2 regions of the Micromonospora sp. NPDC023633 genome follow, and region 1 is predicted to be linked to the other one. Evidence: riboswitches for the same ligand, from Rfam matches in the RefSeq annotation. Region 1 holds a riboswitch; the other holds the start of a gene.
The links. Region 1 has a riboswitch for cyclic di-AMP ahead of AB0G13_RS24455 (hypothetical protein). Riboswitches for the same ligand answer to the same signal wherever they lie in the genome.

Region 1 (4,205 bases):
ACGAGGTGCGCCGGGCCGGCTTCGACGGGATCTTCGCGGCGCTCTGGGCGCAGGCCCGCCGGTTGGGCGTCGGCCGGCTGCCCGAGCAGCGCGCGTTCGAGGACGAGATCGCCGAGCGGCCGGAGTTCCGGGAGTTCCTCAAGGCGTGGTGGCCCCGGCTGCACCCCCGGCACGTGCTGGGCTGGCTGGCCCGCCCGGACCGGCTGCACCGGTACGCCGCCGGGATCCTCTCCCGCGCCGAGGTCCGGCTGCTGACCGACGCGTACCGCAGCCTCGATGCCGCCGGGCTGACGATCGCCGACATCGCGCTGCTCGACGAGCTGGACGCGTTGCTCGGCAAGCCGATGAGGCCGGCCCGGGCCAGGCGGGACCCGTTCCAGCTGGCCGGCGGGGTCCGCGAGCTGAGCACCTTCGCCGACCGGCAGCGCGCCGCCCGCGAGGCGGCCCGGGAGCGCCCGGAGGACTACCGGGAGTACGCGCACGTGGTGGTCGACGAGTCGCAGGACGTCTCGCCGATGCAGTGGCGGATGATCGGCCGGCGCGGCCGGCTGGCCTCGTGGACGGTGGTGGGCGACCCCGCCCAGACGGCGTGGACGGGGGACCCCGAGGAGCTGACCCGGGCCCGGGACCAGGCGTTGGGCCGGCGCAAGCGGCACCACTTCACCCTCACCACGAACTACCGCAACTCGGCGGAGATCTTCGCGGTGGCGGCGGCCGAGATCCGCCGGCTGCACCCGGACCTCCCGCTGCCCAGGGCGGTGCGCTCCACCGGCGTCGACCCGGTCGAGCTGGCGGTGGCCCCGGCGGAGCTGGAGAGCGCCGTCGTGGCGGCGGCCCGCGCGCTGCTCGCCGAGGTCGAGGGCACGGTCGGCGTGATCACGCCGGTGCCCCGCCGCGACGAGGTGGCCGGCTGGCTGGGCGGGCTGGGCGCGCCGCGCCTGCAGGTGGTGACCAGCCTGGAGGCCAAGGGCATGGAGTACGACGGGGTCGTCCTCGTCGCCCCTGGTGAGATCCGGGCCGACCCGGGTTCGGGGGTGCGGACGCTCTACGTCGCGCTGTCCCGGGCCACCCAGCGCCTGACCACCGTCGACCCGATCGGCTGAGGCCGCGTTACTTGCATACATAGCGATGTGAACATAGATTGGACGCGAATCCGGACGCCTGACGGAGGGTGGGCGCGTGGGCGCAGGTCATGACCACCATCACGGGTCGGTGGCGAATGCCGCACACCGCCACCGGGGCCGACTCTGGGCGGCGTTCGGGCTGCTCGCCGGCCTGATGGTGGTGGAGGCGGTGGCCGCCTTCCGCACGGGCTCCCTGGCCCTGCTGAGCGACGCCGGGCACATGTTCACCGACGTGCTCGGCATCGGCATGGCGCTCGCGGCGATCGCCGCCACCCGGCGGGCGGGCGCCGATCCGCAGCGCACCTTCGGCCTCTACCGGCTGGAGGTGCTGGCCGCGCTGGCCAACGCCGTGCTGCTCTCCGGCGTCGCGGTCTACGTCGTGGTCGAGGCGGTGCGCCGCTTCGGCGACCCGCCCGAGGTGCTGGCCGGCCCGATGCTGGTGGTGGCCGTGTTCGGCCTGCTCGCCAACGTCGGCGCCTTCGCGCTGCTGCGCTCCGGCGCGAAGGAGAGCATCAACGTCCACGGCGCCTACCTGGAGGTGCTCGGCGACCTGCTGGGGTCACTCGGCGTGATCGGGGCGGCGCTGCTGATCGCCACCACCAGCTGGTGGTGGGCCGACCCGTTGGTGGCGGTCGCGATCGGGCTGTTCATCCTGCCCCGTACCTGGCGGCTCGGGCGGGCCGCGCTGCGCATCCTCGTACAGGCCGCACCGGAACACCTCCAGGTCACCGCGGTGCACGACCGGCTGGCCGCCGTGCCGGGCGTCGCCGAGGTGCACGACCTGCACGTCTGGACGCTGACCTCCGGGATGGAGGTGGCCTCGGCGCACCTGACGATGGCGCCCGGCGCGGAGGTGGGCGCGGTGCTGGGCGCCGCCCGGGCAGCGCTGCACGACGACTTCCAGATCGAACACGCCACGTTGCAGATCGAGCCGGGAGCGTCGCCCGGGGCCTGCGGGGCGGTGGAGTGGTAATGAGGACAACCTTAATTCTGGGAGAGTATTGTGGCCTTATGCCGGATTTGACTGTTAGTGGACGCACACCCTCCGTCACCTGCGCTGCACCAGTCACACCGGCACCGGTAGGCTCGGCTTCGGCCTCCGCCAGGCGGCACCCACCGGTGCCGGCGGTGGCCGCCGCCTAATCGCCCGGCGGGGCGAACCGGGGAACCATGTTCGTGGGGTGCATCCGCGTCAGCGGTAGGGATCTTCCGTCCCGAACCCGTCAGCTAACCCGGTCGGCGGCTGACGGAAGGACACGTGTATGCCAGTGATGGCACCTGTACGACGACGTGCCGCCCGAACGGCGGCCCTGATCGCCACGATGCTCGCCCTCGGCGCCGCGGTGGCCCCGGTCACCGCCGCCCCGGCGGCGGCCACCACCCGCGCCGGCCTGCTCGCCGCGGCTCCCGGCCAGGACGAGGAGGGCGGCACCCCGGCCCTGCGGGCCCAACTTGAGGCCGCCAGCAAGGGCTACCTCGACGCCAAGCGCGCCCTGGACACGTCGACCAAGCGGCAGCAGCAGCTCACCGCGCAGCTCAAGACCACCGAGGTCGAGCTGACCGCCCGCACCGCCAACGTCGGCGAGATCGCGGGGGCCGCCTACCGCACCGGCCGGCTCAGCGTGGCGTCCGCCCTGCTCAACAGCGGCTCACCGGACGGCTTCATGGACCGCGCCGCCGCCCTCGACGCGGTGGCGGCCAAGGAGGACCGGGCCCTGCGCGAGCTCCAGGAGACCCGGGACGAGGCCACCCGCACCAGGCTCGCCCTGGAAGGCGAGATCCGGGAGCAGCGCAAGCAGGTCAGCGTGATGGCCAAGCGCAAGGAGCAGGCCGAACGGGCGCTGACGGTCGCCAACCGGAAGCAGCAACAACAGCAGTCCGCGGGTGGGGGCGCCTCGCCGGGCGGCACCTCGACCGCGACGGCGAAGGCGGCGCCGCGCAACTCCGACGGCTCGTGGCCGCGTGAGTCGTGCAGCGTCAACGACCCGACTCCCGCCAACGGCTGCATCACCCCACGCACCCTGCACGCGCTCAACCAGGCCAAGGCGGCGGGCTTCACCCGCTACGTCTCCTGCTACCGCCCCGGCGGCTCCGGCGAGCACCCGAAGGGCCGGGCCTGCGACTTCGCGGCCCAGAAGGGCGGCTTCGGCGGCGACGCCACCGGCGGCGACCGGACGTACGGCAACAACCTCGCGGCGTACTACGTGCGCAACGCCGACCGGCTCGCCGTGCTCTACGTGATCTGGTACAGGCAGATCTGGCTGCCGAGCAGCGGGTGGAAGTCGTACAGCGGGGCCAACGGCGACCCGTCCAGCGACCACACCAACCACGTGCACCTGTCGGTCTACTGACGCCCGCGCCCCGGTGTCCCGCCCGTCGGCGGGTCACCGGGGGCCCGGGCGCCCGTCGCCTCCGGCCGTCCCGACCGGTCCCGGCGGTCAGTCGGCCGGCGGCCCGGGCGGGCGCGTGTCGAGGGCCGCGGCGAGGCGGGCGGCCAGCCCGAGGTGGGCTGCGCGGGCCTGGCGGAACGCGTAGCCGAAGAGCGGCGCGGGCGCGGCGAGGGTGATTTCCACGTCGATGCGGACCACCCCGTCGGGCTCCACCCGCAGCCGGGTGTGGTTGCGCACCGTGGTGGCGGGCCACTGCCGCGCCACGGTGACGATCTCGTCGGGATCGTGGACGAGGACGTCGGCCCGGTAGGTGATCGGCAGGCGCACCGGCCCGGCCGCCAGTCGATCGGTGATGTCGTAGCTGGCGCGCGCGCCGGGGCGGGTCGGCACCCGACGGACCCGGACGATGAGCGGGTGCAGGTCCTCCTGCCGGCCGGGATCGGCGAGCAGCGCCGCGGCCTCCGCGAGGGAGCAGCGCGCCTGGACGGTGTAGCTGAAGGAACTCCGCCTGAGCACGCCGTCTCCCCGCCGTCGATGGTCGCCCGATCGTCGCGCATGCCGGGCGCGCTGGCAACGCCGCGCCGATCCCGCCCGGAGTCCGGACGCCCGGGCACCGATCCCACTACGGTCAGCTGGTGGAAGGTCACGCCACGTGCCGATCGGTGGAGGGTGGGCGCATGAACGGGTACGA
Region 2 (4,205 bases), on a different contig from region 1:
ACGACGGCGTACGGGAGGGCGGTGCCGTGCGAAGGCGGCACGAGCGCGTCCGCGGCGACCCCGTGCGGGCCGGACACGGCGACTCCGTGCGGGCCGGGTGCGGCGGCGGCGTGCGGGCCGGGTGCGGCGGCGTGCGGGCGGGGTGCGGCGGCGGCGTGTGCCGACGGGCCGGCGGGGTGACCCGTCGGGTGCGAGTCGTGGCCGATGGTGTGCATCGCGGCCAGGCCGAGCAGCGTGCCGACGAGCAGCAGGAGCCGGGCCCCCCGCGCCGCCGTCACCGTCGTCCGCACATCCGTCACGCTAGCGCGTCGGCCCGCCAGCACGGGGGCCACCGCGCGGCGCGCCCCCCGAACAGCCGGCGCCGAAGGTGGCCCGTCGGCGGTCCGCGTCCCGACACCACCCCGCACCACCTGCGCCCGCATCCCGGGATGGCTACCATTCGGCCGATGGCCCTCCGGATTCCGCACCGCCCGTCCCGCGCCCCCCACCGGGCGGCGGCGACCATTCACGACCGGGCCGGGGCCGACGACCGCGGCACGTGACCGCACCGCCAGGCGGAGGCGGCCCCCGTCCCCGCCACGCGGCGACGCTGATACCGACCGGCCCGCCGGCACTTACCCCGCCCGGATTCGTTGGGAGACACTCGATGGGCGCCGACCACACCAGTCCCGCTCCGTCCGCCCCGCCGGGGGTGCGGCGAATCCTCGTCGCGACGGTGGTGCCCCTCTTCGTCGCCACGGTCATCGCGGCGCTGGTGCTCTGGCCATGGGACTCGCGCGATCCCGCGGCCGGCACCGAGCCGCCCCGCCACCACGGCACGGTGACGCGGGTGGTGACGGAGCCGTGCCCGCCCGCCCCCGAGACGCCAGAGGGGAGCCCGGACGCGGCGCAGGGCCCCTGCGGCACGGTCACCGTACGGGTGGAGGACGGCCCCGACGCCGGCCAGCAGGTGGAGACGCCGGTGCCGGCCGGCCCCGGCGCGCCGACCGTCGCCGTGGGCGACGAGATCATCCTGGTCGAGCTCACCGACCCCGCCGATCCCACGGCCAGCACCTACACCGTCGCGGAGCACCAACGCGGCAAGCCGCTGCTCTGGCTGGTCGCGCTCTTCGCGGCGGCGATCGTGGCCTTCGGGCGGTGGCGCGGGCTGGCCGCGCTGGCGGGCCTGGCGGCGAGCTTCGCCATCCTGCTGACCTTCGTGCTGCCCGGCATCAGCGCCGGGAGCCCACCACTCCTGGTCGCGGTCGTCGGCGCCGCTCTGATCATGTTCGTGGTGCTCTACCTGACCCACGGGGTGACCGCGCAGACCTCGGTCGCCGTGCTCGGCACGCTGGGCAGCCTGGTGCTGACCGGCGTCCTCGGCACGATCGCCACCGCCGCGACCCACCTGACCGGGTTCGGCAGCGAGGACGCCACCACGTTGTCGATGTACCAGGCCGACGTCGACCTGCACGGCCTACTGCTGGCCGGGATCATCATCGGTTCCCTCGGCGTGCTCGACGACGTCACGGTCACCCAGGCCGCCACGGTCACCGAGTTGGCGCACGCCAATCCCGGGCTGTCCCGGATGCAGCTCTACCGGGCGGCGACCCGGGTCGGCCGGGCGCACATCGCCTCGACGGTGAACACCATCGTGCTGGCGTACGCCGGCGCCTCGCTGCCGGTGCTGCTCCTGCTGACCGCCGACTCGCGGGCGGTGACCCAGATCCTCACCAGCGAGTTCCTGGCGCAGGAGATCGTCCGCAGCGCGGTCGCCACCCTGGGCCTGATCGCCGCCGTGCCGCTGACCACCGGGCTGGCGGCCGTGGTGACCGCGGCGGGCCGGCGCGGCGGGGACGCCACCGACCGCGCGGCGTCCGCGCCCGCGCCCACGCCCCGGCCGGCGGCCGACCGGTCCGAGGCGCTGGAGGCGCTCAGCGGGCCGCGCGCCACGGACGCGCCGTCCGCCGCTCCCGGCGGATGGCCCGGCCGGGACAGGAGCACGGACACCGCATGGTGACACTCCTCAGCGTGACCGATCAGGACGTCCGACCTGATAAACGCGTCACTGCTCACCCTCCGCCATTACGAAATAACGCATTTAGTCGGCTTAGGGACGTAGATCCCCGGGAGTGCTCTCGGGTAACCTCGCTGCCGGTCACCGCCGAAGGCGCGCAGCGGCGCCTGCGGTGCCGCCGCCCAATCGCCGCCAGGCGAGCCGGGGACCCAGGTACGTGGGGTGAATCCGCGACAGCGGTAGGGGCCACTTCCGCCCCGAACCCGTCAGCTAACCCGGTCGGCGGTCGACGGAAGGGAAAACTGTGACGGCACCCCTACGCCGCTGGTTGACGCCCGTGGTGGCCGTGTTCGCCGCCCTGGCGGTCTTCGCCGGGCCCCTCCCGGCGGCGGCCGCGCCCACCCCGCCCAAGCCCTCCGGGCACGGGGACGACGAGCCCAAGCTGCTCGACGACCTGATCGAGGCCCGCACCCGGTCCTACGTGCAGGCCCAGGCGAAGCTGAAGAAGTCGGAAGAGCGCCAGCTCGAACTGGCCCTGGAGGTCGACCGGGCGCAGGCCGAACTGGACGCGCTGGCCCCGCAGGTGAGCCAGATCGCCGCCCAGTCCTACCGAACCGGGCGGATCGGCGCGGTGTCGATGCTGCTGGACACCGCCAGCCCCGACTCGTTCGTCCGCCGCGCCGCCGCCCTCGACGAGATCAACCTGGTCAACTCCAAAAAGCTGGCCGAGGTGAACGCGATCAAGGACCGCGCCGAGCAGGCCAAGCTGGCGGTCGACGCCGAGGTCCGCGAGCAGCAGAAGCTGAAGAACGAATTGAACCGCAACAAGCGCGAGGCGGAGAAGGCGCTCGCGCTGGTCGGCGGCAGGGAATTGACCAGCGGCAAGGTGGTCGCCACCTCGCCGGTGGCCCGGATGGCGCCGGGTCGCACGGCCGACGGCGACTGGAAGCCGCTGTCAGCCACCGAGGACGACCCGACCACCTCCGGCCGCATCACCGCGCGCACCCTGCACATGTACAAGGAGGTCAAGCGGGCCGGCTTCAACCGGTTCGTCGGCTGCTACCGCTCCGGCGGGCCGTACGAGCATCCGAAGGGCCGGGCCTGCGACTGGTCACTGCAACGCAGCGGCTTCTCCCCCTGGCACAACGACGACACCTACATGTACGGCAACAACCTGACCGCGTTCCTGGTCCGCAACGCCGACCGGCTCGGCATCTACTACGTGATCTGGAACCGGCAGATCTGGTTCCCGGCGACCGGCTGGAAGTCCTACAGCGGCCCGTCGAACCACACCGACCACGTGCACGTCTCACTGCTCTAGCCGAGACCCACACACAGGGCCGCCCCGCCGGACGCGGGGCGGCCCTGTGTCGTCGCATGGACGACCCCGTGTCGTCGCATGGGACCGCCGCCGCGGAACGGCTCGGGGCAGGCCGCAGACCGGAACGGGCGGGAGACGGGTCCTCGCGCCGGGACACGACACGGCGCGGCGGGGCGGCGGGACACGGCGCGGCGGCGGCGCGGCGGGACACGACGAGGCACGGCGCAGCGGGACACGGCGCAGCAGGGCGCCGCGGGGCAGGGCCGGGGCAGGCCGGCGGGGGGAGTCAGGCGAGCGCGGCGCTGGCCGCCGGCTCCGGCGCGTCGACCACGCGGGCGGGCACCGCGGCCACCGTCCGCACCTCGCCGGCGGTCAGCCGGTACGACATGCCGACCACCCCGCAGCGACCGGCGGCCACCTCGGCGGCGAGCACGGCGGAGCGGCCCAGCATCGCCTCGACGGTGTGCGCGATGTGGATGTCGACGATCCGGTCGATGTCGTCCACGCCCTCGGCGGCGGCCCGGCGCAGGCTGGGCACCACCGCGTCGACCACGGCGCACAGGTGCCCGACCGGTGGGGTGCCGGTGGCGTCCGCCGTACGCGCCGCCTGGACGGCCCCGCAGGAGTCGTGCCCGAGCACCACCACCAGCGGCGTGCCCAGGACCGTGACGGCGTACTCCACGCTGCCCAGCACCTCGGGGCCGATGGTGTGCCCAGCGGTGCGGACCACGAAGAGGTCACCCAGGCCCCGGTCGAAGATGATCTCGGCCGCGAGCCGGGAGTCGGAACAGCCGACGATCACCGCGAAGGGGTGCTGCCCGTCGGCGACCGCGGCGCGGTGCCCGGCGTCCTGGTTGGGGTGGCGCGGGGCGCCGGTCACGAACCGCC

Region 2: it holds a riboswitch for cyclic di-AMP, as region 1 does, so the genes downstream of both, AB0G13_RS29690 (hypothetical protein) here and AB0G13_RS24455 (hypothetical protein) in region 1, are expected to answer to the same signal.

Annotation. Positions count from the first base shown of each region.
Region 1 is NZ_JBFABB010000090.1:9,936-14,140, reverse strand. It holds gene AB0G13_RS24465 (AAA family ATPase) at 1-1,103, shown strand, start outside; gene AB0G13_RS24460 (cation diffusion facilitator family transporter) at 1,180-2,097, shown strand; cyclic di-AMP (ydaO/yuaA leader) riboswitch at 2,251-2,382, shown strand; gene AB0G13_RS24455 (hypothetical protein) at 2,396-3,475, shown strand; gene AB0G13_RS24450 (SRPBCC family protein) at 3,563-4,030, opposite strand.
Region 2 is NZ_JBFABB010000141.1:2,531-6,735, reverse strand. It holds gene AB0G13_RS29700 (hypothetical protein) at 1-290, opposite strand, end outside; gene AB0G13_RS29695 (YibE/F family protein) at 647-1,999, shown strand; cyclic di-AMP (ydaO/yuaA leader) riboswitch at 2,166-2,297, shown strand; gene AB0G13_RS29690 (hypothetical protein) at 2,301-3,317, shown strand; gene AB0G13_RS29685 (carbonic anhydrase) at 3,604-4,205, opposite strand, start outside.